DNA from 3 places in the Ferdinandcohnia jepli genome. Region 2 is predicted to be linked to each of the others. Evidence: riboswitches for the same ligand, from Rfam matches in the RefSeq annotation. Region 2 holds a riboswitch; each other region holds the start of a gene.

Region 1 (10,038 bases), on a different contig from region 2:
AAAAAGTAATCCCTTTACCAAGGAAGGCAGGGACGCAAACTTCTTTTCGAAGATGATAAAATTAAAAAGCATTTTTACTCCGTTTTAAATTCAACTTCTTCGAGTAATTTTAGAATGTGGCTGGAAGGTACAGCAAGACCTACAATTTCTTCCGTTTCAATAGTCGGATTAGGAAGTGTCGCAAAAATTACACCAATTACCTTTCCGTCCTTGTTAATCACTGGACTACCACTATTTCCGCGATAAATCGGTGCTTCAATCATCATAACAGGAACTTCCCAATCACGTAAGACAACATTTCCTTTTATTTCACCCTCATTTGCAATTTGAGTAAAAGACAGAGGATTACCTATAAACATGATTTTTTCATTACTCCAATCCTTATCAGCATTATCAAGTTCAAGAGTAGGGAGGTTAGTAGCTTCAATATCGACAATGGCTATATCGAGGTTTGCATCCTTTGCAATAACTTTGCCAGTGTATGAATCACCAGATCGATATTGAACAGTTACAGTGTTTGTATGGTTAACAACATGTTCATTTGTTACTATTAGTCCACTTGAATCCACTGTAAAACCAGTTCCTTTAACACCGGCCCACTCAATCGTTACAACTGCTTTCCTGTATTCTTTTACCTCATGTTGATTTGATAGTCGATTTGAAACCTCAACAAAGCGGATTGCAGGGAGGTTGAATACATTGAACCAAACCTGTAACCCTGTAACGGTCATAGAAACTACAAGTAACAAACTAACTAATTTAACAATAAGACTTCTACGTTTTTTCTTTTTTGCTTTTTCTTTTTCCCATTCTTCATCATCGTCACTTTTAAAAAAAGCATCCCAGTCCATCTCATCATTACTATTTTCTTGTGTTTGTTCCTCACGATCTTTGTCCACTAGGTTAGCTCCTAACTTTGCTTCTATTTCTATAGTAGTATGTGAAATGATAGGTTGGTATAAGCATTTTTTTGGCCTGAACCTCTGCACTAAAATATATCTGCATGGCCAGGCCGTATATTACTATATAAAGCTCATTTCTCCCCAGTTTCCGAGGTCTTTTACTAGTGAGTTGAGTAATGTTAGCGTTTGTTCATAATCATTAAGATCTGCCATTTCAACAGGTGAGTGGGAATAACGGCGAGCTACGGTAATGGCCCCAGCACGAATTCCTTCACGCTCAATGTGAACAGCTGCTACATCAGTTGTTGCTCCTGTCATTACGGCAAGTTGATAAGGAATCTCTAGCTTCTTCGCATGAGACGTTATTAGTTTTTTCATTTGTGGTGACATAATGTTACCACGTACAGAACCTCCAGCTAAAGCAGGAATAACAGGTCCTTTACCGATACCAACCGGATAACCACTACCAAGACTGTCTGGAGTATCTGCACAAGGTATCGTATCAAGGACGATTGCATAATCTGGATTTAGTTTGTAGGTTGCCACTTTTGCCCCACGTAATCCAACTTCTTCTTGAACAGCCACAACACCAACTAATGTTCCGCTAAAGTCACGGCTTTGTAACGTTTTAAATAGCTCCACTAATAGGACACAACAGCTACGGTTATCAATGGCTTTTCCGCAAATTAAATCTTTATTCGTAAATTGCTCAATTTCACTTATGTATGTAATTGGGTCGCCGATTTCAATTCCCATTTCAAGAACTTCAGCTTTTGAAGATGCACCAACATCGACATATAATTCATAAATACTAGGTGCTTTTTTACGTTCCTCGGGAGTTTGTAAATGTCCAGCCTTCACACCAATTACGCCAAAGTGCCCATTTACATTTACTTTACGTCCGATAAGAAGTGTCTCAAGAACTCCACCTGTACGTTCAACTCGAATGAATCCTCGGTCGTCAATATCTCGAACAACACAGCCTATTTCGTCAGAGTGAGCGGAAATCATTAATTTTGGACCAGGCTGATTTCCTTCAAGGTAGGCATATAAATTACCCATATGGTCAACTTCTACCTTATCGGCAAAAGGCTTGAACATCTCTACTAAAGCTCTAACTACATTCATTTCTTGACCAGGTGTTCCTTGGATACTAGCAAGTTCCTTTAATTCTTCTAAGAAAGTTGTTTTAAACATGAAGTGTTCCCCCTAGATAAATTTAATAAAAACACGAATTTCCGCCTATAACGACAGAAATTTCTCAAAAGATCGAATAGAGTAATCTTTTAATCTATTTTTACATAGCTTGTCTCTTTGTGCAACTAAAGGGGTAAAGTGACTACTAACTTTACTATTACTCAGTTTTACTTACCGCACCTTACCAAATTATTACTTTACATCTTTGTGTAACCACGTTATACTTAAAAAAAGAATATTCGCAAACTACTAGGGGTGCCCGGTTGGGCTGAGAGAAAAACAGTTGTTTTTTAACCCTTTGGACCTGATCCGGGTAATACCGGCGTAGGAAAGTAGAGTTAGAGTTAGCAATTTTATCTCGCTACTTAAGCCAGGTCTATTTTACATGGACCTGGCTTTTTTGCGTTGTTCTTTACACTAGTTTAGGGGGTTTTGACTATGAATCTACATAATCAGGTTGTCCTGGTAACAGGAGGAGCACGTGGTTTAGGAAGGGAAATTGTACGGGGTTTTGCACAAGAGGGAGCAAAGGTAGTAATAAATTATTTTCAAAGTGAAGACAAAGCACTATCTTTGAAGGAAGAAATAGGAGAAAACGCTATTGCCATTCAAGCAGATATTCGAAATCGAGAACAAGTCCAACAAATGTTTGGTGAAGCTAAGCGATACTTTGATAAACCCGTAACAACTGTTATTAATAATGCATTAGTTCAGTTTAAATTTGATCCAATATCTAAGAAAAACGCTGATGATATCTCATGGGAGGATTATCAAGCACAGCTTGAGGGTGCTGTAAGGGGTGCATTACATACTACTCAAGCCGCTTTACCTGATATGAGAGAAGAAAAGTTTGGTCGTATCATCACAATTGGAACAAATCTATTTCAAAACCCTGTAGTAGCCTACCATGATTACAATACAAGCAAGGCCGCATTATTAGGGTTTACTCGTAGCATGGCAAAAGAATTAGGAGCGTATGGGATTACAGTTAATATGGTCTCGGGTGGGCTACTCAAAACAACAGATGCAAGTTCAGCAACATCAGAGGAAGTTTTTCAATTAATCAAATCGTCGACACCATTGCAACAGGTGACAACACCTTCCGATGTAGCAAATGCAGTACTCTTCTTTGCCTCTCCATGGGGAAAGGGAGTAACAGGACAAAATCTAGTCGTTGATGGCGGCTTAGTAATGGACTAAAAGGAGGATTTCTAATGAATAAAACGTTAAAAATGACTGTTACAGCAATGCTAGTAGCAGTTGGAACGATTACAAGTCATTTGTTCTCAATACCAATTGGTTTTACAAAGGTATTTCCTATGCAGCATTTTATTAATGTATTATCTGCTGTTATCCTTGGTCCTGGGTATGCAGTATTACAGGCTTTTTCAGTATCACTATTACGAAATATGTTAGGAACCGGGTCATTATTTGCATTTCCAGGTAGTATGATTGGTGCCTTTTTAGCAGCATATCTATTTTCAAAGACTAAGAAACTATCAATGGCTTTAACAGGTGAGATAATAGGTACTGGCATACTAGGGGCTATTGCGTGCTATCCATTAGCTACACTCATCATGGGCAAGGAAGCCGCACTGTTTGGATTCGTACCATCGTTTATCTTTAGCTCAATTGCTGGGGCAATTTTTGGATTTGTAATTTTAAATATCGTTATGAAGAGCTCAGCGATTAAAATGTTTCAGGAGAAGAATTTTTAAGTTGGTTGAATTTTAAAGGACAAAAGTAAATTAAATTCGCGTTGGTGTATTTGCACCCGATTTTTTTCGAGCTTGCTCGAAAGACTTCCTTTTAAAAATCGAGGCATCCGCCGGAGACTATAACTTTATTCAGTCGGAGTTTTAACACTGACTGAATTGTATACTCCTTTTGCATTCATCCCCCACTTATAGAAGTAGGGGACTTCTGCTGAATAAAGTTAAATAGCTTTTTCTTATTTCCTCCTCAACTGTAACCAGAACTGTGTCTATAACATAATTTAATTAGACGAAGTAATTAGTAAAATACGGCTTTTGGGGGAGAAGAAGAGGAATGAGTAATCAAATGTCTGGTCACTACTGTCCTTATTGTCACGGATATATTGATGGAAGAACTACCTATTATCCTACTTATCCGCAGCAATCCTATAATTACGTCCCATATCCAACAGGATATTGGTATCAGCCAAGGGACACTGATTCAATCATTGGTAAGGCATCTTGGACTTGGGGTGGAGTACCAACCAAATGTGAAATTGGTTGGAAATATGATAATAATATGACAGTTGCAGTTGCTGAAGGAAGTCCGTTCAAATGCGGTCAACGTTTAAAAGTAAGAAATCTTTCTTTTGTTCCTTCTCATGAAGTTATTGTCACGGTTGTTGATACGGTGAAGAACTTCCCGTTAAACAAAATTAATCTTCATAGAATGGCCTTTGAGGCACTAGGTGCACAACCAAGTGTTGGAGTTTTAGATGTAGAAATCACTCCAATTTAATAACACATGCAACCAATATGCAATTATCATCACATGAAAACAGCCTAATCTCTTTGAACAACAGGAGAAAAGGCTGTTTATTGTTTTCTCCCAAGCATAGATATCTGTCAGATACAAAGAATAGGAAAGATAACTTTGATATAGGAAAGGTTGCATATGATCAAACGAACTACTCTATTACTACTTATGTTTTGTTTGTCACTTACATCTATAGTTCTCGCTAAACCAGATGATGAGGAACCAATAATAATAGCCCACAGAGGCGCGAATAATAGGTTTAACGAGCACACACTAACAGCCTATAAACTTGCTTCAAAAGATGGTGTTGATTATTTAGAGATTGATTTACGTATGACAAAAGATCACGAGCTTATTGCAATGCATGACGCAACACTCGATCGAACGACAGATGGGAAGGGGAAAGTATCTGATTACACCCTCAATGAAATAAAGTCTTTTAAAACAATCGGTACTTTTCATAATAAAACTGTAAGTGAAGAAATACCTAGTTTAAAAGAAATTCTAAAAACCTTTGCAAAAAATGAAAACTTTTATATTGAAACAAGGAAGGTAAATAATCAACTTGTGATGGAAGAGCCCTTAGTGAAACTCTTACGTAAGTATGACGTTTTAAAAACGAAGAGGGTTGTTCTTCAGTCGTTTTCTAAGGAGAGTCTTGAGAAATTATGGGCTTTAGCTCCTACTATTCCGCTTACCCTTTTATATCGAAAAGGAGAGTTCGATCTAAAGCAGGCAATGTCAACTCCGTACCCTATTATTGGTATTGAATCTTCAGATGTTACGAAAGATGTTGTTGAAGAATTACATAAGGCTGGTAAGAAAGTACATGTTTATTTCACGAATAAACAAACACAAATAGCTGAACAAAAAAGAATCATAAAATACGGTGTAGACGGATATTTCACTGATTTTATAAAAGAAACGCAGCAACTTTTACAAAAATAGCAAATTAATTCGCGTTCCCTTGTATACTTATATAAGGGGGTGTTCGTTTGAAAAAGGTAGCATTGCATGTACCTAGAGTATTCTTAGGTGTGTTATTTTTAGTTGCAGGCGTAAATGGATTTTTTGTAATCTTTGGTTTAGACCCGTTCATTGCGACAAGTCCAGAAGCGATGTCTTTATTTGATTTTTCCTATTTGTTAGTAGCAGAAAAATCGTTAGAGGTGTTTTGTGGGCTACTCTTACTAAGTAATCGATATGTCCCGTTAGCACTGGCCATTCTAGCTCCACTGGTAGTAAACATCTTCTTGCTTCATTTGTTTGAGGATCAATCTTTATTACTTTTAGCAGTTGTTATCATAATCGCACATGGAATATTATTAGTATTTTACCGAAATAACTTTAAAAGTATATTCGAAAAAAGACCATAAAAAAACGCCAAGAGGCGTTTTTTATTCATTATCGTTATCCATTCTTTCCCTTACATTGTTTACTGCATTCTTTGTTGCATCAACAGCACTCATTGCAGCATCTTCAGTAGTTTCTAATGCATTATGAACTGTTTCAAATGCTGAGCCTGCAGTATTCTTAAGATTTTCCGCAAAATTTCTATCGTTCTGTTTTTCATTTGACATATGTATATTCACCTCCTAAATAGAGATAGCTTATGGACTTTTGACCAATCCTATACAAGAAACAGTGCACTTATTACATATAAAATTATTGCAATCCCTCCGCCAATAGCTGATAGTTTCAATTTATAGCGGGCATAATCAACTAAATCCAGGTCTAGTATTGCTGCAGTAGTGATTGTTGTATCACCTAAAGGTGAGGTTATCGCTCCGAATGCACCACTTGCGAATACAGCACCAACTGTTAATGGGATCGATGCTCCAGTCGATAAAGCTAAAGCTATACCAAGTGGCATAAATAATCCCCATGTCCCCCAAGAGGATCCAATAAAATAACCAACAATTGAACCTATTAAAAAGATTGTTGCAGGCGTTAAAAAAGCTGGTAAAAAAGAGCCTAAGGTTGAACTGATAAACTCAGAAAAACCTAATTCCTCGGCCGCCAATGTTAAAGACCAAATGAGTACTAAAAGGCTAATCGCCTGCATCATTTGATTTCCACCATCATAAAAGTGATACAAGACCTCGTTTAGCGGTTGCTTCCGCATCATGTAAAAAATAAACGTTATAATTAGCGTAATAAAAACGGCCAATAACATGACAAATATAGCATCTGCCATTGAAAAAGCTTCAAAAACAGTTTGTGCTCCTAGTGACGTCCCATTCTGCCATAGAAGATATAAAGATAATCCCAGCAATAAGAAGACAGGAATAATCAAATGCCAAGGCTGAGCTTTCACCATTGATAATTCACGTTTAATTCCTGCTCGGTGGTATTCATGCTCTTTTTCCTCTAGGTCTATTCTCATATGGGGATTATTGGGTTTTTTCGAGGGCAAAAATGTTTGAATAATCCCTATAATCAGCATGACAATCGCGTAAAAGTTAAACAATATACTAAGCAAAAATACCTGATAAGGAGACATTCCCAGATCAAGTCCACGGATCCCACCTTCAACTAATGAAACCATAAAGCCTACAAATGCCGTTGCAACTGGCAATAGAACGATAACAGATTCAGTTGAAATATCTAATGTCATCCCAACTTTTTGCTTTGAGAGATTCATTTTCTTTATAAGAGAATTAATAATCGGTCCAATCATCATGATCCGAAACATTGGCATCATAAATGTAAAAGGGAGAGTAAACCAAATAAGTCCTAGTAAACCACGTTCACTTTTTATTTTAGTTCCAATCCATTCGGTAAATCCTTTAATACCTCCGGCTATGTTCATCATTCCAACTAAACCACCAAAAACATATAGGAAACTAATGATTTTTATATTTGTTTCATCTGACAGTGTTGTAACAACATATTCTACAGCTTTCTGAGTTCCATCTAATAAACTTGCTGTAACAAGAATGGAGCCCACAAGAAGTCCTAACACAAGCCCGGGGAATATATCTTTTAACCAAATAGACATTGCGATTACAATCAGAAATGGTAAAAGAGAAAGCCATGCTTGATCCATTATTTCTTTCATCCTCCATTTCATTTTTCTAAGCTATTTAGTTAGTATTACCTTACATATATGAACATTATTTATTTCAAGGTATCTTCCAATTTCAGAAGTTTTGCAAGATAATAAAGGGAGGTTGAAGTATTGAGGAGGGTCACGTATGTCTATGAAGGAAGGTTTTGTTGAAGTAACAGGAGGGAAGGTCTGGTATCAGATACATGATATAGGCGCCAAGAATACACCAGTTATTGTTTTACATGGTGGTCCTGGTTCTTCACATTTTTCATTACAAGGTTTGAGAATATTAGCGGAAGATCGTCCCGTAATTTTTTATGATCAGTTAGGCTGCGGAAAATCAGACCGCCCAACTGACACATCATTATGGACAATCGACCGTTTCGTTGAGGAACTTGAACAATTGAAGAACGCACTTGGCCTTGAGGAATTCCATATCCTCGGACATTCATGGGGGACAACCCTAGCCGCGGCATATTACTTAGCAAAACCAGCGGGTGTTAAAAGTATACTATTTTCAAGTCCATGTTTAAGTGCACCACAATGGGCTGCGGATCAAGAAGAAAACCGCAAGAAACTACCAAAAGATGTTCAAGAGACATTAAAGATACATGAAAAAAATGGAACGACAGACTCTGAAGAATATAAGGAAGCGACCGAGATTTTCAACAAACATTTTGTTTGCCGACTTGACCCATATCCGGAGTTTCTAAAAGAGGGGAGAAAGTATAAAAACCCTGAGATATACAATATAATGTGGGGACCATCAGAATTTCATGTAACAGGTAACTTAAAAGACTTTGATTGTACATCTCAGTTAAAGGACTTTAACATTCCAACATTATATACATGTGGCCGATATGACGAAGCAACGCCAAACTCAACTGAGTATTTTAGCTCTTTGACTCCAGGAAGCAAGTTCCATGTATTTGAGCAAAGTGCTCACATGCCATATTTAGAGGAACAAGAGGAATATGTCAGAGTGGTACGCAGCTTTTTGAAGAGTGTTGATTGAAATTTGCTTAAATAAGTGAATAAAATAACAGTTATTAAACTATAAGGTTACATATGAAAGGCTATGATTACTGAGATATTTTAAAAAAATGGGATTTCCGGAACCATGAACGCTCCATAGTTGCCGAGATTTTGGATAAACCGGGATTTGGTCACTATGAAAGGCTTATAGTGACCGAGATTTCGAAAGCATTGGGATTCGGGTAACCATGAAAGGCTAAATTACAAAGATACTCTGAGTTGGCCACTATGAAAGTCAACTGAAGAAGCTAGCGGGGAACATATAATAACACAATATAATAATACGCTTTACATATCAAAAGATTATAAAAACTAAAGTCTATTAATCTAGGGAAAATTTTTCAAAACAACTCTCTATTAACCATAATTTAATTATGTAAACCATCAATCAAATCCAAAAGTAAGAAAGAGGAATTCTTCATGGAACTGATACGATACAATAAATCGTTTGAAAGTAAAATAGAACAATATCAGTTAACGGAAGAGCAACTACGTTATACTTGCACTCCAAAAGATGCAGTCCTCCTAGAAAAAGAAGATCCTAGTCGTTATTCTATACTCGCAATGGAAAACAATACACTTGTTACATTTTTTGTACTACATAGAAATGAAGGGGTAAAGCCTTATTCAAACAATGAGAAAGCAATCTTAGTAAGAGCTTTTTCAACTGATTTTCGTCATCTAGGAAAAGCTCATGCGAAAAAATCATTAGAACTCTTACCTACCTTTGTGAGAGAACATTTTAGTGATATCAATGAAATTGTACTAGCAGTCAATTTGAAAAACTTTGCAGCGCAAAGCCTGTACAAGAAGTGTGGGTATATTGATGAGGGCGAACGAAGGATGGGTCCAAAAGGTGAATTAATTATTATGAGTTACTATTTATAGGAAACAGTTAACTCGATAATAATAGACGCTAGTACATATCTAGCGTCTTACTCACTTATATCGAAGAACTAGTGTTAATCTTCACTTTATCTTTATATCCTCTAAACTCTTTTTTCTGAACCTCTTTTAATTCATCAATTAAATCAAAAATTGACAGTAGCTCATACATAATCGCTGTTTCCGGTGTAATGTGGTGGTTGTTACCTCCATTATTATTTTCTTCTCTTTGATCAGAGAACCATTCCGTTAACTTGCGAATATCTTCGTTATTTATCTCATCGATTGAAAAAGTTTCACTACACAAAGACGTTTTAAGCGACTGCATACTAGAAAGGATATAGTTGCCCTTTTCACAATCTAACGAAAAATGGTGGGTCGGAAGATAAATGAGATTTCCTAGATGATTGGAAATTTGCCGCAAAATCGTAAACTTTTTATATTCATAATAAAGCT
Region 2 (10,038 bases):
CTTAAAAAGAGTTTTATACTTATTCTTGGTTGGTGTTTTTATTAAATTGTTCTGATCTAACACGGTCTTTCCTCCTAAAAAGGTTACTTGTCCGACACATTTAAATGCGTTCATCTCACCCTGTGAGTGAAAGATATAACTCCTCAGTATAGTTGTCCATACTACCTGACTTAAGTTACTTCCTCCGGCGAATGCCTCAGAATTCTATCATTCGATAAAAATCTGGGTACAAATACGCTTGGCGTATTATTCTTCGACAATTCTCTCTATTTTACACTCTATTAATTTACCATAGATTATAAAAAAATGTATATAAGTTTCCATAATGTAATATAAATGTAGCATTACTGTCATTTTTTTACAAAAGAATTGTAAAATTTTGAAAAAAACATATGACTTTGTAACGAAAGATGCGTACATATTTTCGGTTATTCTGTCGTTTATTTCATTCTAAAGTCACTTTTGTTTTTTTATGGCTAGATAGAAGGACTCATAATAAAAATATGGGTTATTCTTCTAGTCTTCCTTCTTCTCTAATACTCTATGAATGGTTATTTGCTGAATAATAAAAAGCAAATGGTACGTAACTCCTCGAAAGTGCAATGCATTTTCTTCGTGCGATGCTTATGTTGCCGGAGCCTTCCTTGTCCTGTGCAAGCCAGGTGATACGCCGCAGGAGCGGAAATAACCAAAATTAATACCTTGTGTTCGTAAAATAAAACCGCATATAGCCATAAGTAGAAAGAGCCAAAATAAAAGACATAGTTGGATCCCAACTATGCCTTTTACTATTTAAGCATAAACACTGCGTACAATATTTGTTTGTTTACGATCTGGTCCTACAGAAAACACGGATAAAGGAATACCTGTTAACTGTGAAATACGCTCTATATAATGGCGTGCATTTGTTGGGAGTTCAGCTAGGTTTTTCACACCTGTAATATCCTCTGTCCAACCAGGTAGCTCTTCATATACTGGCTCACATTCAGCAAGTATCTTTAAACTCGCTGGGAATTCTTGAATGACTTCCCCTTTATATTGATATGCTACACAGATTTTTAATGTTTCAATTCCTGTTAATACATCAATGGAATTTAGAGATAAATCGGTAATCCCACTCACTCTGCGTGCATGTCGCACAACAACACTATCGAACCAACCAACACGACGTGGTCTGCCAGTTGTTGTTCCGTATTCACGTCCTACTTCTCTAATTTGGTTGCCTATTTCATTTGTAAGTTCCGTTGGAAATGGTCCATCCCCAACACGAGTTGTATAAGCTTTTGAAACACCTACTACATGATTTATTTTTGTCGGACCTACTCCTGATCCAATTGTAACGCCACCTGCAACCGGGTTTGACGAAGTAACAAATGGGTATGTACCTTGGTCAATATCAAGCATAACACCTTGTGCGCCTTCGAATAAAACACGACGTCCCTCATCAAGTGCATCATTTAATACTACAGAAGTATCACACACATATTTTGCAAATTGTTGGCCATATTCATAATATTCATCTAAGATTTCTTCTTTCGTAAACCCTGCTACTTCATATACCTTTTCAAGAAGTCGGTTTTTCTCCGCTAAGTTCTGAGTTAGCTTCGCTTCAAATACTTCTTTATCAAGTAGATCAGCAATTCGAATGCCCACTCTTGCTGCCTTATCCATATAAGCAGGACCGATCCCTTTTTTCGTTGTTCCTATCTTATTTGCACCTTTTCGTTCTTCTTCAACTTCATCAAGTTTTAGATGATACGGCAGTATTACATGAGCACGATTACTAATTCGTAAATTATCAGTACTTACTCCTTTATCATGAAGATAAGCTAACTCTGTTACTAACGCTTTTGGATCAACAACCATACCGTTCCCAATCACACAAACTTTATCGGAATAAAAAATACCTGATGGAATTAAATGCAGCTTATATGTTTCACCATTAAATACAATTGTATGACCTGCATTGTTTCCACCTTGATATCTAGCAATAACCTCTGCATTTTCTGAAAGGAAGTCGGTAATTTTCCCTTTTCCCTCATCTCCCCATTGAGTTCCAACTACTACTACTGATGACATTTCAATGCACCTCCAGGGTATTTATGTATCAATATTTCAATCAATTCACATATCAAACAAGATAATTCTACCAACTTACGTTTACATAGTCAACAAAACACGAACATTAAAATATAAAGTTTATCTATTTGTTCGGTTTAAGTTAGTGAGATTATATAAAAAAAAGAGTAGCTGTGCTACTCGTCATTTTACCCAATTCTGTAGTTATCTATGTTACCTGTTACGCACCCGGTGGCATTCCTGTATCATCAAACCTTCGTTCAAGATTTACGAATTTATTATATTCTTTAACAAATGCAAGCGAAACTGTTCCTACAGGACCGTTACGCTGTTTTGCAATTATGATTTCGATGATGTTTTTATTCTCAGATTCCTTATCATAGTAATCATCACGATACAAGAATGCTACAATATCAGCATCCTGCTCGATACTTCCCGATTCACGAATATCAGACATCATTGGACGTTTATCTTGACGTTGCTCTACTCCACGAGAAAGCTGAGAAAGTGCAATTACTGGAACTTTTAATTCACGGGCTAATGCCTTTAATGAACGAGAGATTTCCGAAACCTCTTGTTGGCGGTTCTCGCCACTTCTACCGTCACCTTGAATTAACTGTAGGTAATCAATTAGAATCATTCCTAATCCAACTTCTTGTTTAAGTCTACGGCATTTAGAACGAATTTCACCTATCCGAACCCCAGGTGTATCATCGATATATATACCAGAATTAGATAAGCTTCCCATCGCCATTGTTAGCTTGCTCCAGTCCTCTGGTGTTAATGAACCTGTACGTAGGTTTTGTGCATTAATATTCCCTTCCGCACACAGCATCCTCATTACAAGCTGTTCTGCACCCATCTCTAGACTAAAAATCGCAACATTTTCATCTGTCTTGGTTGCTACGTTCTGTGCGATATTAAGTGCAAATGCAGTCTTACCAACAGATGGACGAGCACCAACAATGATTAAATCATTTCGCTGGAATCCTGCAGTCATACGGTCAAGCTCTGCGAACCCTGTTGGTATACCGGTTATATCACCAACACGGTTATGAAGAGTTTCTATATTATCATACGTTTGTACAAGAACATCCTTAATATTTTGGAATGCGCCAGCGTTTTTACGGTTGGCGACCTCCATAATATTTTTTTCTGCCTCACTTAAGAGAGCTTCTACTTCATCTTCCCGTGAATAACCATCCGTCGCAATCGTTGTTGCAGTACGAATAAGACGGCGCAGAATGGACTTCTCTTCGATGATTTTTGCATAATACTCTATGTTTGCAGCAGTTGGGACAGAATTTGCTAAATCACTTAAATAAGAAACTCCGCCAACTTCCTCCAGAATTTTTGCATCAGCTAACTCAGAAGTAACTGTTACAAGGTCAACCGGTTCACCTTTATCATTAAGCGTAAGCATTGCGTTAAAAATCTTTTGATGTGCTACTCGATAAAAGTCTTCTGGAATTAGTAGCTCTGAAGCTAGAGTTAATGAGCTAGGTTCAAGAAAAATTGCTCCCAAAACAGCCTGCTCTGCTTCAATATTTTGCGGAGGAATACGGTCAGCAAAAATATCACTCATATATTCTCCACTCCCTTTTTAATCAGTAAAGTTATTCTATCTATTAATCTATTATATCTATCTTCACATAATTTCCAATATAAAAACACTAAGAACATATACGACCGGAATGTAACTCATTTTAGTTGTATTTTTCAATTATTAAATGTAAGTAAAAGCAAAAAATGTGATCTTGTACTAATACAAAACCACATTCTCATTCTACCTTTTTCATATATTTTTTCAATGGAAATTACTGTTCTTTAACCTGAACCTTAACTGTAGCAATAACCTCTGGGTGTAATTTGACCGGTACATTTGTAAAACCGAGCGCACGAATACCATCTGGAAGATCAAATTTGCGCTTATCTATTTTAATCCCGTGTTTTTTTGAAAGTTCATCTGCAATTTGCTTGCTTGTTACTGATCCAAATAAACGTCCACCCTCGCCAGATTTAGCAGATAACTCAACCGTTAAACTCTCAAGCCTTTCTTTTAATTTCTTAGATTGCTCAAGTTCTTCTGCTGCCTCTTTTGATTCCTTATTCTTCTTCGCCTCTAGAGATTTCATGTTTGCAGGCGTTGCTTCAATCGCTAAGTTTTGCTTGAGTAAGAAGTTATGAGCGTATCCGTCTGATACATTTTTCACTTCTCCTTTTTTACCTTTTCCTTTTACATCCTTTAAAAAAATTACTTTCATTATTTCCTACCTCCTAAATACTCGTCAATAACCTCTACTAACTTTTGTTCTGCTTCATCAATCGTAGTATTTTCTAGCTGGGTTGCAGCGTTGGTCAGGTGACCTCCACCGCCTAAGCCTTCCATGATTATCTGGACATTGACATCTCCTAAAGACCTTGCACTTATCCCAATTTGTAAATCATGACGCATAGAGATAACAAAGGAAGCAATTACGTCATTCATAGTTAATAACGCATCCGCTGCTTGAGCAATCATTACTTGGTCAAATGTCTCTGCTTGAGTGCCCTTTGCAATTGCAATTCCATCTTTATATATATAAGCTGTCTCAATAATCTTAGCCCGCTTTTTAAAGTGCTCCATGTTTTCCTTTAAGAATTTCTGAACTAGTACTGTATCTGCACCCTGTGCTCGTAAATAGGAAGCAGCATCAAATGTTCTTGAACCAGTTCGTAATGTAAAGCTCTTTGTATCTACGATTATTCCCGCTAATAGAGCTGTTGCCTCTAACATATCAATTTTCTTTCTCTTCGGTTGATACTCAAGTAATTCTGTGACTAACTCTGCAGTTGAAGATGCATATGGTTCCATATACACCAATAGCGGTGACTGAATAAATTCTTCTCCCCTACGGTGATGGTCAATAACAACTACTTTATCAATCTTCGATAAAAGCTTTTCTTCAATTACCATTGATGGTTTATGAGTATCCACCACAACTAGTAAAGTGTCGTTAGAGGCGATTTCAAGAGCTTGTTCTGGTGTAATAAAAAACGACCATAGCTCTGAATTTTCCTTTACTTCTTCTAAAAGTCGACCTACACCCGAATCAATTTCATTTAAATTTAATACAATATAACCGTCTTTATGATTCATCTGAGCAACCTTCAATATTCCCATTGCTGCTCCTATAGCGTCCATATCAGGGTATTTATGGCCCATTATAATGACTTTATCACTTTCTGTTACAATTTCCTTTAGAGCATGAGAAATAACACGAGCACGGACTCTAGTACGCTTTTCCATTGGATTGGTTTTTCCGCCGTAAAATTTAACCTTTCCGTTCGGAAGTTTAATAGCTACTTGGTCTCCTCCTCTACCCAATGCTAGATCTAAGCTTGATTGTGCCGCTACACCCAACTCCGGTAGCGTTGGTACCCCTACACCAATACCTATACTTAACGTAAGAGGAACGCTGTCCTTTGCGGTATTTTCACGCACATCATCTAAAATGGTAAATTTGGTTTTTTCTAATTGAGTTAATATATCTTCGTTCAACACAGCAATGAATCGTTCAGAAGATGTTCTTTTTAAAAACACACCATTTTCATTTGCCCAATTATTAAGTATTGAAGTCACTTGGCTATTTAATGCACTTTTTCGTTGGTCATCCATACCTTGTGTAACTTCGTCATAATTGTCTAAATAAATTACACCTAACACCGTACGCTCTGCTTCATAGAGCTGTTCAATCTCAATTTGCTCAGTTACATCGAAAAAGTACATAAGGCGCTCTTCGCGTTTGATAATCACCTTAAACTTTTGTTCGTGTAATGATATGGTTTCACTTTCAACCTCTTGTTTAATTAATGGCACAATAGCTTCACCTACATCGTATAAAGAACGGCCCACTAATGTATCAGCATCAAGACATGATGACAAATAAGGATTGGCCCACTCAATCTCATATTCATCGTTATAGAGCAGTATACCAATAGGCATTTCCATTAACGCCTCTTCCCCAACTTTCTTCAAACGATAAGAAAGTGTTGAAATATATTGCTCCATCTCCTTATTTAATAATAAATCTGCTTTGTACATATAAAAAACGACTAATCCAAGGAGCAGAAAACATGCTAACCCAATCACCCATTGAAAATAAAAAAGAAATGCAATTAGTAATGCTGTAATAATAAGTAACGCATAAATAGGGTAGCGAAATAATTTCCTTCTGTAAAAGTCTGGCATCTAATTTTCAGCTCCTAAAGCTTTGTTTTACTTCTTTTGGTTCACTCTATCTCGCAACTGGAATCCTAAATCAATTATACCTAAGATTCGAATAATATAAAGAAGAAATGGTGTAAGAATGGTTATAACAATTGGGATTGCCTTGGAAATTTTCTTTTGATGACAATAAAAATAGATAAATGACAACCCTTGTATCACCATGAATAACTGCAAGATAAAAAAGAAGTTAAGAAATGCAGTATAAGCAAAAGAACCTTTTTCTAATTCCATAAAACTTACTAATAAAATAAGTAGATAATACCATATGATGCTTTTAGGAAACGAAATATCCCTAAAAGGAGGAAATGGATTCATTTGTACCCGAAGTCTTTTTAGAATTGGATGAATGGCCAAAACTGTAATAAAACCCGAAATCATTGCTAGAAAAACAAATAAACTTGGAATTAAGTACTGCATCATTTCAAGTGATTCTTCTAATTGGAAAATGATATCTGTGTTAGCATCTGTACCTGTTGCCTGGACGATCTCCTCTGCCATTTCAAAGGATTCTCTTGAACCCTCAGTTAACATTTCAATTACATCAATTTGAAATACTCCAATTATAGCTATGTACATAATAAAGATTGAAGCAAGATAGGATAAAGTTGCACCTAGAAATAGCTCAATACCGTTTCTCTCTCTCCTAATTAACTCGCCTATTACAATACCAGCAACCCCAAACATCAGTGTGTGTGCAATCCCTAAAATTGACCCAAGTAATCCTGATAATAAAAACCCTATTACTAAAAATAATACACTCTGTTTAACTCCGTGTCTTACGGTAATAAGGATAAATGGGATAGGTAGTAGAAATGCAATCAAGGAGCCTAGTATGGGTACATATAAAGAAACAAGTAAGAGTACACAATACACGGCAATCAGCATTGAACCCTCTGTTAATATCTTCGTGTTTTTCACCTTTTCACCTCTAATAACTAAGAACAATATTTGCATGAAAATACTTCTTAAAATCTCCTTCTATTGTAAAGACTTAGCGGTAAGTGTTCAACTTTTGCGATTATGAGATTATCAAGAAAATGATATTTTCCCTTTACTTTTCCCTATTTTCTATTATGATAGTAGTAAATAAGTAAACGTAACCACTAGGGGAGCACAATGCTGAGAGTGAACGATTTTTCGTTCTGACCCTTTGAACCTGTTAGTTAATTCTAGCGTAGGGATGTGGAATTATTGAGAACTACTACCTTTTTTAAAGTTGTTCTCCTATGCGGTGCGTTTTGTTTATTACACACACCATATAGGAGGTTTTTTTATGAGAAATAGTAGATTACAAGCAATGATTGAGGCGGCAATTTTTGCGGCATTAGCTTTATTATTGGACCTAATTCCATCTATAGATTTTGGTCCTTCCATCTCTATATCATTCGCCATGATACCAGTGTTTATTGTCGCACTTAGATGGGGTTTTAAAATTGGAGTTCTTTCAGGCTTCTTATGGGGACTTTTACAAATTGTGTTTGATCCATGGATTATTCACCCTGTTCAGGGTGCTATCGATTATTTCTTAGCATTTTCATTTATTGGATTTGCTGGTCTATTTAAAAATAGTGTACAAAAAAACTTAAAAGATGGTAATAAAGGCAAGTCACTTGTCCTCATTATCTTTGCTATCTTAATTGGAAGTATTGCACGTTATTTCTGGCATTTTGTATCAGGGTTTATTTTCTTTGCCGAACAATTAAAAGGCTTTGAAGCAGTTTGGTTCTCATTAACTGCGAATGGAATAACTATGATTGGTGCTTTTGTATTTTGTTCAATCATTATGTCATTGTTAATATTATCTTCACCGAGATTCTTTGTTTTAAAGCAAACCGTTTAATACAAGGCCCCTACTTTGCTTTAGGGGCTTTTTTTACCTTCATTTATAGAAGCCTCAAGCTATTGCACTATAGATAAAAAACAAAGACCAAAGCGCAAGCGCCTTGGTCAGCCCCGACAGGCGCTGAAGCTGGACTTGGATAACTTTTTTCAAGTTATCAACATCATAAAATTTTATAATTTCCTAAACAACAAAAAAGCGATAGCTGTTATAGCCATCGCTTACTTATCTACTATTCACCTGCAACATATGGTAATAATGCCATTTGGCGAGCACGCTTAATAGCAACAGTTAATTTACGTTGGTATTTTGCGCTAGTACCAGTTACACGACGAGGTAAAATTTTACCACGCTCTGAAACGAATTTTTTAAGTAAATCTACATCTTTATAATCGATGCGTGAAATACCGTTTGCAGTGAAATAACACACCTTACGACGTTTTGCACGTCCACCTTTACGTCCACCAGCCATTTATATTCTCCTCCTTCCTCTTACTTTTTATCCGAATCAAATTTACAAGTTAGAACGGCAGATCATCATCTGAAATGTCAATTGGTTGTCCATCATTAGCAAATGGATCTTCGTCTACTCTTGTAAAGCCTTGATTGTTATTATTACGTTGTGGGTTCTGATTTTGTCCGTATGGAGAATAACCGCCTTGACCTTGATTGCCACCCTGGCTTCCGCCTTGGTTTCCACCATAGCCGCCACCAAAGTTTCCTCCACCACTGCGTTGTTGGTCATTTGCAGTTCTAGGTTCAAGGAATTGAACACTTTCTGCAACTACCTCAGTAACATATACACGTTTACCATCCTGGCCTTCATAACTTCTTGTTTGAAGACGACCATCAACACCAGCTAAGCTGCCTTTTTTAAGGAAGTTAGCGACATTTTCTGCTGGTCGGCGCCAAATCACACAATTTATGAAGTCAGCTTCACGTTCGCCTTGTTGATTCGTGAATGTTCGATTCACCGCTAGTGTGAAGGTTGCAACAGCTACTCCACTTGGGGTATATCGTAATTCAGGATCCTTCGTAAGTCTCCCTACGAGAACTACGCGATTCATCATCAGAACCACTCCTTTACAGGATATTCAAAACAGAGCATACGCTCTTTAAAAGTTAAAATTATTCTTCTTCTTTAACAATGATATGACGGATAATGTCTTCGTTGATCTTAGCTAAACGATCGAATTCGTTAACAGCTTCAGCGTTTGACATTACGTTAAGAATCATGTAGTAACCATCGCGGAAATCATTGATTTCATAAGCTAAACGACGCTTACCCCATTCTTTTACGTTTGTAATCTCCGCACCATTGTCAGTTAAAACGCCATTAAAACGCTCAACTAAAGCTTTTTTCGCTTCATCATCAATGTTTGGACGGATGATATACATAACTTCGTATTTTCTCATCACGTTCACCTCCTTTTGGTCTAACGGCCCTTATCAATAAGGGCAAGGAGCAATATTTTTCAATTACTCACAGAAAAAAATTATAGCATAACCACTTCTTATTAGCAAGTTGAATCTCATATTCTCTCTTTAGGGTACTGTTTCTTAAATATAGTTATGATATGATAAACTCTTCCATAAAATATGCATCTTAGGGGGATATCCATGAAAAAAACTATGGTTATGGCTTTTCTTGTCATACTTATTTCTTCAACTTTAATAGCATGTGCTAATTCAGATGAAGCAAAGGGTGATGAAAAAACCAATATAAAAAGCATTAAGCAAAGTGATATGAAAGAATATGTAGTTATAGCAAAGACTGGTCCAAACCCAGAAGACTATGTTTTTGAACCTGCTGAAATTAAAGTAGGAGTTGGAGAACAAGTTAAAATCA
Region 3 (10,038 bases), on a different contig from region 2:
AGATATTTCAACTGAATCTGTTATCGTTCTATTGCCAGTTGCAACGGCATTTGTAGGCTTTATGGTTTCATTAGTTGAAGGTGGGATCCGTGGACTTGATCTGGGAATGTCTCCTTATCAGGTATTTTTGCTTAGTATATTGTTTAACTTTTACGCGATTGTCATGCTGATTATAGGGATTATTCAAACATTTTTGCCCTCGAAAAAACCCAATAATCCCCATATGAGAATAGACCTAGAGGAAAAAGAGCATGAATACCACCGAGCAGGAATTAAACGTGAATTATCAATGGTGAAAGCTCAGCCTTGGCATTTGATTATTCCTGTCTTCTTATTGCTGGGATTATCTTTATATCTTCTATGGCAGAATGGGACGTCACTAGGAGCACAAACTGTTTTTGAAGCTTTTTCAATGGCAGATGCTATATTTGTCATGTTATTGGCCGTTTTTATTACGCTAATTATAACGTTTATTTTTTACATGATGCGGAAGCAACCGCTAAACGAGGTCTTGTATCACTTTTATGATGGTGGAAATCAAATGATGCAGGCGATTAGCCTTTTAGTACTCATTTGGTCTTTAACATTGGCGGCCGAGGAATTAGGTTTTTCTGAGTTTATCAGTTCAACCTTAGGCTCTTTTTTACCAGCTTTTTTAACGCCTGCAACAATCTTTTTAATAGGTTCAATTGTTGGTTATTTTATTGGATCCTCTTGGGGGACATGGGGATTATTTATGCCACTTGGTATAGCTTTAGCTTTATCGACTGGAGCATCGATCCCATTAACAGTTGGTGCTGTATTCGCAAGTGGTGCATTCGGAGCGATAACCTCACCTTTAGGTGATACAACAATCACTACTGCAGCAATACTAGACCTGGATTTAGTTGATTATGCCCGCTATAAATTGAAACTATCAGCTATTGGCGGAGGGATTGCAATAATTTTATATGTAATAAGTGCACTGTTTCTTGTATAGGATTGGTCAAAAGTCCATAAGCTATCTCTATTTAGGAGGTGAATATACATATGTCAAATGAAAAACAGAACGATAGAAATTTTGCGGAAAATCTTAAGAATACTGCAGGCTCAGCATTTGAAACAGTTCATAATGCATTAGAAACTACTGAAGATGCTGCAATGAGTGCTGTTGATGCAACAAAGAATGCAGTAAACAATGTAAGGGAAAGAATGGATAACGATAATGAATAAAAAACGCCTCTTGGCGTTTTTTTATGGTCTTTTTTCGAATATACTTTTAAAGTTATTTCGGTAAAATACTAATAATATTCCATGTGCGATTATGATAACAACTGCTAAAAGTAATAAAGATTGATCCTCAAACAAATGAAGCAAGAAGATGTTTACTACCAGTGGAGCTAGAATGGCCAGTGCTAACGGGACATATCGATTACTTAGTAAGAGTAGCCCACAAAACACCTCTAACGATTTTTCTGCTACTAACAAATAGGAAAAATCAAATAAAGACATCGCTTCTGGACTTGTCGCAATGAACGGGTCTAAACCAAAGATTACAAAAAATCCATTTACGCCTGCAACTAAAAATAACACACCTAAGAATACTCTAGGTACATGCAATGCTACCTTTTTCAAACGAACACCCCCTTATATAAGTATACAAGGGAACGCGAATTAATTTGCTATTTTTGTAAAAGTTGCTGCGTTTCTTTTATAAAATCAGTGAAATATCCGTCTACACCGTATTTTATGATTCTTTTTTGTTCAGCTATTTGTGTTTGTTTATTCGTGAAATAAACATGTACTTTCTTACCAGCCTTATGTAATTCTTCAACAACATCTTTCGTAACATCTGAAGATTCAATACCAATAATAGGGTACGGAGTTGACATTGCCTGCTTTAGATCGAACTCTCCTTTTCGATATAAAAGGGTAAGCGGAATAGTAGGAGCTAAAGCCCATAATTTCTCAAGACTCTCCTTAGAAAACGACTGAAGAACAACCCTCTTCGTTTTTAAAACGTCATACTTACGTAAGAGTTTCACTAAGGGCTCTTCCATCACAAGTTGATTATTTACCTTCCTTGTTTCAATATAAAAGTTTTCATTTTTTGCAAAGGTTTTTAGAATTTCTTTTAAACTAGGTATTTCTTCACTTACAGTTTTATTATGAAAAGTACCGATTGTTTTAAAAGACTTTATTTCATTGAGGGTGTAATCAGATACTTTCCCCTTCCCATCTGTCGTTCGATCGAGTGTTGCGTCATGCATTGCAATAAGCTCGTGATCTTTTGTCATACGTAAATCAATCTCTAAATAATCAACACCATCTTTTGAAGCAAGTTTATAGGCTGTTAGTGTGTGCTCGTTAAACCTATTATTCGCGCCTCTGTGGGCTATTATTATTGGTTCCTCATCATCTGGTTTAGCGAGAACTATAGATGTAAGTGACAAACAAAACATAAGTAGTAATAGAGTAGTTCGTTTGATCATATGCAACCTTTCCTATATCAAAGTTATCTTTCCTATTCTTTGTATCTGACAGATATCTATGCTTGGGAGAAAACAATAAACAGCCTTTTCTCCTGTTGTTCAAAGAGATTAGGCTGTTTTCATGTGATGATAATTGCATATTGGTTGCATGTGTTATTAAATTGGAGTGATTTCTACATCTAAAACTCCAACACTTGGTTGTGCACCTAGTGCCTCAAAGGCCATTCTATGAAGATTAATTTTGTTTAACGGGAAGTTCTTCACCGTATCAACAACCGTGACAATAACTTCATGAGAAGGAACAAAAGAAAGATTTCTTACTTTTAAACGTTGACCGCATTTGAACGGACTTCCTTCAGCAACTGCAACTGTCATATTATTATCATATTTCCAACCAATTTCACATTTGGTTGGTACTCCACCCCAAGTCCAAGATGCCTTACCAATGATTGAATCAGTGTCCCTTGGCTGATACCAATATCCTGTTGGATATGGGACGTAATTATAGGATTGCTGCGGATAAGTAGGATAATAGGTAGTTCTTCCATCAATATATCCGTGACAATAAGGACAGTAGTGACCAGACATTTGATTACTCATTCCTCTTCTTCTCCCCCAAAAGCCGTATTTTACTAATTACTTCGTCTAATTAAATTATGTTATAGACACAGTTCTGGTTACAGTTGAGGAGGAAATAAGAAAAAGCTATTTAACTTTATTCAGCAGAAGTCCCCTACTTCTATAAGTGGGGGATGAATGCAAAAGGAGTATACAATTCAGTCAGTGTTAAAACTCCGACTGAATAAAGTTATAGTCTCCGGCGGATGCCTCGATTTTTAAAAGGAAGTCTTTCGAGCAAGCTCGAAAAAAATCGGGTGCAAATACACCAACGCGAATTTAATTTACTTTTGTCCTTTAAAATTCAACCAACTTAAAAATTCTTCTCCTGAAACATTTTAATCGCTGAGCTCTTCATAACGATATTTAAAATTACAAATCCAAAAATTGCCCCAGCAATTGAGCTAAAGATAAACGATGGTACGAATCCAAACAGTGCGGCTTCCTTGCCCATGATGAGTGTAGCTAATGGATAGCACGCAATAGCCCCTAGTATGCCAGTACCTATTATCTCACCTGTTAAAGCCATTGATAGTTTCTTAGTCTTTGAAAATAGATATGCTGCTAAAAAGGCACCAATCATACTACCTGGAAATGCAAATAATGACCCGGTTCCTAACATATTTCGTAATAGTGATACTGAAAAAGCCTGTAATACTGCATACCCAGGACCAAGGATAACAGCAGATAATACATTAATAAAATGCTGCATAGGAAATACCTTTGTAAAACCAATTGGTATTGAGAACAAATGACTTGTAATCGTTCCAACTGCTACTAGCATTGCTGTAACAGTCATTTTTAACGTTTTATTCATTAGAAATCCTCCTTTTAGTCCATTACTAAGCCGCCATCAACGACTAGATTTTGTCCTGTTACTCCCTTTCCCCATGGAGAGGCAAAGAAGAGTACTGCATTTGCTACATCGGAAGGTGTTGTCACCTGTTGCAATGGTGTCGACGATTTGATTAATTGAAAAACTTCCTCTGATGTTGCTGAACTTGCATCTGTTGTTTTGAGTAGCCCACCCGAGACCATATTAACTGTAATCCCATACGCTCCTAATTCTTTTGCCATGCTACGAGTAAACCCTAATAATGCGGCCTTGCTTGTATTGTAATCATGGTAGGCTACTACAGGGTTTTGAAATAGATTTGTTCCAATTGTGATGATACGACCAAACTTTTCTTCTCTCATATCAGGTAAAGCGGCTTGAGTAGTATGTAATGCACCCCTTACAGCACCCTCAAGCTGTGCTTGATAATCCTCCCATGAGATATCATCAGCGTTTTTCTTAGATATTGGATCAAATTTAAACTGAACTAATGCATTATTAATAACAGTTGTTACGGGTTTATCAAAGTATCGCTTAGCTTCACCAAACATTTGTTGGACTTGTTCTCGATTTCGAATATCTGCTTGAATGGCAATAGCGTTTTCTCCTATTTCTTCCTTCAAAGATAGTGCTTTGTCTTCACTTTGAAAATAATTTATTACTACCTTTGCTCCCTCTTGTGCAAAACCCCGTACAATTTCCCTTCCTAAACCACGTGCTCCTCCTGTTACCAGGACAACCTGATTATGTAGATTCATAGTCAAAACCCCCTAAACTAGTGTAAAGAACAACGCAAAAAAGCCAGGTCCATGTAAAATAGACCTGGCTTAAGTAGCGAGATAAAATTGCTAACTCTAACTCTACTTTCCTACGCCGGTATTACCCGGATCAGGTCCAAAGGGTTAAAAAACAACTGTTTTTCTCTCAGCCCAACCGGGCACCCCTAGTAGTTTGCGAATATTCTTTTTTTAAGTATAACGTGGTTACACAAAGATGTAAAGTAATAATTTGGTAAGGTGCGGTAAGTAAAACTGAGTAATAGTAAAGTTAGTAGTCACTTTACCCCTTTAGTTGCACAAAGAGACAAGCTATGTAAAAATAGATTAAAAGATTACTCTATTCGATCTTTTGAGAAATTTCTGTCGTTATAGGCGGAAATTCGTGTTTTTATTAAATTTATCTAGGGGGAACACTTCATGTTTAAAACAACTTTCTTAGAAGAATTAAAGGAACTTGCTAGTATCCAAGGAACACCTGGTCAAGAAATGAATGTAGTTAGAGCTTTAGTAGAGATGTTCAAGCCTTTTGCCGATAAGGTAGAAGTTGACCATATGGGTAATTTATATGCCTACCTTGAAGGAAATCAGCCTGGTCCAAAATTAATGATTTCCGCTCACTCTGACGAAATAGGCTGTGTTGTTCGAGATATTGACGACCGAGGATTCATTCGAGTTGAACGTACAGGTGGAGTTCTTGAGACACTTCTTATCGGACGTAAAGTAAATGTAAATGGGCACTTTGGCGTAATTGGTGTGAAGGCTGGACATTTACAAACTCCCGAGGAACGTAAAAAAGCACCTAGTATTTATGAATTATATGTCGATGTTGGTGCATCTTCAAAAGCTGAAGTTCTTGAAATGGGAATTGAAATCGGCGACCCAATTACATACATAAGTGAAATTGAGCAATTTACGAATAAAGATTTAATTTGCGGAAAAGCCATTGATAACCGTAGCTGTTGTGTCCTATTAGTGGAGCTATTTAAAACGTTACAAAGCCGTGACTTTAGCGGAACATTAGTTGGTGTTGTGGCTGTTCAAGAAGAAGTTGGATTACGTGGGGCAAAAGTGGCAACCTACAAACTAAATCCAGATTATGCAATCGTCCTTGATACGATACCTTGTGCAGATACTCCAGACAGTCTTGGTAGTGGTTATCCGGTTGGTATCGGTAAAGGACCTGTTATTCCTGCTTTAGCTGGAGGTTCTGTACGTGGTAACATTATGTCACCACAAATGAAAAAACTAATAACGTCTCATGCGAAGAAGCTAGAGATTCCTTATCAACTTGCCGTAATGACAGGAGCAACAACTGATGTAGCAGCTGTTCACATTGAGCGTGAAGGAATTCGTGCTGGGGCCATTACCGTAGCTCGCCGTTATTCCCACTCACCTGTTGAAATGGCAGATCTTAATGATTATGAACAAACGCTAACATTACTCAACTCACTAGTAAAAGACCTCGGAAACTGGGGAGAAATGAGCTTTATATAGTAATATACGGCCTGGCCATGCAGATATATTTTAGTGCAGAGGTTCAGGCCAAAAAAATGCTTATACCAACCTATCATTTCACATACTACTATAGAAATAGAAGCAAAGTTAGGAGCTAACCTAGTGGACAAAGATCGTGAGGAACAAACACAAGAAAATAGTAATGATGAGATGGACTGGGATGCTTTTTTTAAAAGTGACGATGATGAAGAATGGGAAAAAGAAAAAGCAAAAAAGAAAAAACGTAGAAGTCTTATTGTTAAATTAGTTAGTTTGTTACTTGTAGTTTCTATGACCGTTACAGGGTTACAGGTTTGGTTCAATGTATTCAACCTCCCTGCAATCCGCTTTGTTGAGGTTTCAAATCGACTATCAAATCAACATGAGGTAAAAGAATACAGGAAAGCAGTTGTAACGATTGAGTGGGCCGGTGTTAAAGGAACTGGTTTTACAGTGGATTCAAGTGGACTAATAGTAACAAATGAACATGTTGTTAACCATACAAACACTGTAACTGTTCAATATCGATCTGGTGATTCATACACTGGCAAAGTTATTGCAAAGGATGCAAACCTCGATATAGCCATTGTCGATATTGAAGCTACTAACCTCCCTACTCTTGAACTTGATAATGCTGATAAGGATTGGAGTAATGAAAAAATCATGTTTATAGGTAATCCTCTGTCTTTTACTCAAATTGCAAATGAGGGTGAAATAAAAGGAAATGTTGTCTTACGTGATTGGGAAGTTCCTGTTATGATGATTGAAGCACCGATTTATCGCGGAAATAGTGGTAGTCCAGTGATTAACAAGGACGGAAAGGTAATTGGTGTAATTTTTGCGACACTTCCTAATCCGACTATTGAAACGGAAGAAATTGTAGGTCTTGCTGTACCTTCCAGCCACATTCTAAAATTACTCGAAGAAGTTGAATTTAAAACGGAGTAAAAATGCTTTTTAATTTTATCATCTTCGAAAAGAAGTTTGCGTCCCTGCCTTCCTTGGTAAAGGGATTACTTTTTGTTTCTAAACAATGTAAAAATGCCTCGTCGCATATTCTTGACGGTCCAAATCTTTGGTAACAAAAATCATGTTGCATGCAGCAGTTATCAACGGCATTCGTTGGTGGACCACTTCCCCCACATCCTGGTCCGCACCAACGGTATCCAGGCATACAAAAACCAACTCTCCTTCTTTTATACATAGAAAAACCCTTCCTTCTCGGTTTGTTTTTACTAAAATATGAAACACAAGTCGAGAAAGATAGGGCTATTGTAAAATCTGGGTAATTGTTTTAAATACGGTCTATATCTTCAATAACTAACCCTTCTACATGATGCTTAGACATTTCTTTTCGTATCTTCCTGTTTTCTTTCGATTCGAAAAGAATATCAAAATCGTAATCTTCGGGATACAGATCCTCGGCTTTTATATATAGAGAAAGCCTTTTATGATTAAAGAGTAACCTCTCGCCTTTTACCACCACTTCTACTTCACCTTTATCATTAGCTGGTTTGGAGACTATGCCATATTGATCCAAAGAAGGGATATTTACATTATCTCCTCTTTTAAAAATAGACGCCTCGTTTGGTTTCTTTTCAATCTTTCCATGCTTTTGCTTCTGTACATACTTAGCATTCATCGCAAGCTGAGAGCTTAATTCATTGATAGTAAATGGACTAGCGTCTCGATATTCCTTCGTTTCTCCATAGGTGATTTGATGTGCGCGTTCAATTAGGAATGGATGCATTCCCAATTTCAATGCAATCGTAAATGCTTGGCTATCGCCACCTTTACCAATGATAAGGCGGTATGTCGGTTTTAATGTGCTCGCATCAAACTCCATAGAGCCGTTCTCAAAGCCTTCTCTGTTTTCAGCATATGTTTTAATTTCACTATAATGAGTTGTCGCAAGAAGCGTTGCCCCTTTTTGATACAGTTCTTCAAGAATTGAAGTTGCAAGTCCCATTCCTTCTGCAGGATCTGTACCTGCCCCTAGTTCATCTAATAATACAAGTGAATGTGGCGTCGTTTCTTTTAATATCTCAATAATGTTTTTAATTCGTGATGAAAACGTACTAAGAGATTGCTCAATACTCTGGCCATCCCCAATATCAACGAGAATTTTATCATAGATTGCAATTTCACTACCTTCATCTGCTGGAATATGCATACCTGATTGTGCCATTAGAGTCAGTAACCCTACCGTTTTTACCGTTACCGTTTTTCCTCCTGTATTTGGACCTGTGATGACTAAGGCATCATAGTCTTCCCCAATCGTAAAATTCAGTGGAACTGCCGGTGCACCTAATAGTGGGTGTCTTACATTCTTTAGACGAATAGTATGATGCTCATTTATTTGTGGAGCAATCCCTCCTATTATTTGGCTGTATTTAGCTTTGGCAAAAATAACATCATATTGAATCATCGTTTCAACAGCTATTTTTATTTCATGCTCGTGTTTTTCGACCAAACCAGTTAATTGTGTTAAGATACGATGCTCCTCTGCCTCCTCTTGCATTTTTAACAAATTAATGTCTTCCTGTAGATAACCTATCTCTTCTGGCTCCATAAATAGAGTCGCACCTGAAGCAGATGTATCAAGTACAGTTCCTTTGATTTGTTTTCGATATTCTTTCTTTACAGAGATAACGTATCTCCCGTTTCGTTCACTGACAAGATTGTCTTGGAGATACTTGCTGTTCTTGGATGATTTAACAAATTGCTCTATTTTTGCTTTTAATCGTTCTTCTTGGATACTGATTTGTTTTCTCGTTTTCAATAATTCTTTACTTGCGTAGTCGTCAACTCTTCCATGGCGGATACAACGCGCAATCTCATCTGCCAAATCTTTTAAGTCAAAAAGAGAATATACATAGGTTGAGATAATAGGTGCTGCATATTCCTTATCACTCATAAATCTTTTAAGTCTTTCGATACAAACTAAGAAATCACATAGATTCATTAAATGATCTGGCCGTAATGTCACTGCTTTATGCATGCTAGTTAATAGATATTTAATATCCTTTAACGTATGAATCGGTACACTTGTGCTAATTTCCAATACCTTTTTCGCTTCACTTACCTCATTTAACCAAGCAACAATTTGCCTCTTCGTACGAGAAGGTGTTATAGATTCAATTTTTTCTTTTCCTAGTTCTGAAATGCAATATGTTGCGATTTCGTCTTTAATATCAGTAAATTGTAGAACTTCGATGGTTTGTGAATTCAATGGAATTCCTCCTAATGTGTTTTTGGTTTTACACACGTGCGAGGAAACGTAAGAACAGGAGTACATACTCATTTTTAAGAAGGTTTCTCTAAAAACCTTGTATAAAATAAAAACCGCAAGAGAACACATTGGTTCTGTTGCGGTCAAAAAGTCATCATATACAATGAAACATTCGTAAGGATAAATCCGTACAAACATACTTCATTCGTAGAAGGAGTCGGCGCAAACCTTTGTTCTTAACATTTCACGATCCGAAAATTGGGTATAACAAATAAACATCTGCTATAAAGCAATTTTTTCAGACTCGCACGTATAAAGTTACGTTTTAGTTAAGAACTGCACCCTTCATAAAATAAACCCCTTTACTTGGAAGATACCATTATTATAGCACCAAAAAATCAAATGTATATAGACAATTTTCTATTTTTTTACTCTAAATGTATTTACTTCCTTCTCTTATACTCAATTTCGGTAAATTGTTTAGTTGAATGAAGCTGCGGACTGATTCTGGATTAGTTTTCGAATACTCTCTTAACGCCCAGCCAATGGCCTTTTGAATAAAGAATTCTTTACTTGCTGCATTTGCAAGTATGTAACGATATAAAAGCT

The links. A riboswitch is a leader RNA that binds a small molecule or an ion and turns the genes downstream of it on or off. The one in region 2 is predicted to bind thiamine pyrophosphate.
Region 1: linked by a shared signal. The riboswitch ahead of AB3M96_RS18350 (3-oxoacyl-ACP reductase) and the one ahead of thiT (energy-coupled thiamine transporter ThiT) in region 2 are both predicted to bind thiamine pyrophosphate.
Region 3: linked by a shared signal. The riboswitch ahead of AB3M96_RS18500 (3-oxoacyl-ACP reductase) and the one ahead of thiT (energy-coupled thiamine transporter ThiT) in region 2 are both predicted to bind thiamine pyrophosphate.

What each region holds. Positions count from the first base shown of each region.
Region 1 covers NZ_JBFOKR010000018.1:15,435-25,472, reverse strand. The annotation lists gene AB3M96_RS18365 (Parvovirus coat protein VP1-like protein) at 1-88, shown strand, start outside; gene AB3M96_RS18360 (S1C family serine protease) at 75-899, opposite strand; gene AB3M96_RS18355 (M42 family metallopeptidase) at 1,023-2,099, opposite strand; TPP riboswitch at 2,341-2,447, shown strand; gene AB3M96_RS18350 (3-oxoacyl-ACP reductase) at 2,538-3,299, shown strand; gene thiW (energy coupling factor transporter S component ThiW) at 3,314-3,817, shown strand; gene AB3M96_RS18340 (RlpA-like double-psi beta-barrel domain-containing protein) at 4,149-4,592, shown strand; gene AB3M96_RS18335 (glycerophosphodiester phosphodiesterase) at 4,749-5,558, shown strand; gene AB3M96_RS18330 (DoxX family membrane protein) at 5,606-5,986, shown strand; gene AB3M96_RS18325 (hypothetical protein) at 6,008-6,190, opposite strand; gene AB3M96_RS18320 (Na+/H+ antiporter NhaC family protein) at 6,241-7,659, opposite strand; gene AB3M96_RS18315 (proline iminopeptidase-family hydrolase) at 7,808-8,677, shown strand; gene AB3M96_RS18310 (GNAT family N-acetyltransferase) at 9,118-9,585, shown strand; gene AB3M96_RS18305 (aromatic acid exporter family protein) at 9,641-10,038, opposite strand, start outside.
Region 2 covers NZ_JBFOKR010000035.1:289-10,326, reverse strand. The annotation lists gene AB3M96_RS23075 (peptidoglycan DD-metalloendopeptidase family protein) at 1-63, opposite strand, end outside; gene AB3M96_RS23070 (adenylosuccinate synthase) at 793-2,079, opposite strand; gene dnaB (replicative DNA helicase) at 2,300-3,664, opposite strand; gene rplI (50S ribosomal protein L9) at 3,897-4,343, opposite strand; gene AB3M96_RS23055 (DHH family phosphoesterase) at 4,343-6,310, opposite strand; gene AB3M96_RS23050 (YybS family protein) at 6,338-7,303, opposite strand; TPP riboswitch at 7,445-7,547, shown strand; gene thiT (energy-coupled thiamine transporter ThiT) at 7,623-8,189, shown strand; gene rpsR (30S ribosomal protein S18) at 8,422-8,661, opposite strand; gene ssb (single-stranded DNA-binding protein) at 8,711-9,259, opposite strand; gene rpsF (30S ribosomal protein S6) at 9,318-9,605, opposite strand; gene AB3M96_RS23025 (cupredoxin domain-containing protein) at 9,810-10,038, shown strand, end outside.
Region 3 covers NZ_JBFOKR010000018.1:48,883-58,920, forward strand. The annotation lists gene AB3M96_RS18470 (Na+/H+ antiporter NhaC family protein) at 1-979, shown strand, start outside; gene AB3M96_RS18475 (hypothetical protein) at 1,030-1,212, shown strand; gene AB3M96_RS18480 (DoxX family membrane protein) at 1,234-1,614, opposite strand; gene AB3M96_RS18485 (glycerophosphodiester phosphodiesterase) at 1,662-2,471, opposite strand; gene AB3M96_RS18490 (RlpA-like double-psi beta-barrel domain-containing protein) at 2,628-3,071, opposite strand; gene thiW (energy coupling factor transporter S component ThiW) at 3,403-3,906, opposite strand; gene AB3M96_RS18500 (3-oxoacyl-ACP reductase) at 3,921-4,682, opposite strand; TPP riboswitch at 4,773-4,879, opposite strand; gene AB3M96_RS18505 (M42 family metallopeptidase) at 5,121-6,197, shown strand; gene AB3M96_RS18510 (S1C family serine protease) at 6,321-7,145, shown strand; gene AB3M96_RS18515 (Parvovirus coat protein VP1-like protein) at 7,132-7,371, opposite strand; gene AB3M96_RS18520 (hypothetical protein) at 7,295-7,486, shown strand; gene AB3M96_RS18525 (endonuclease MutS2) at 7,492-9,429, opposite strand; gene AB3M96_RS18530 (DNA alkylation repair protein) at 9,863-10,038, opposite strand, start outside.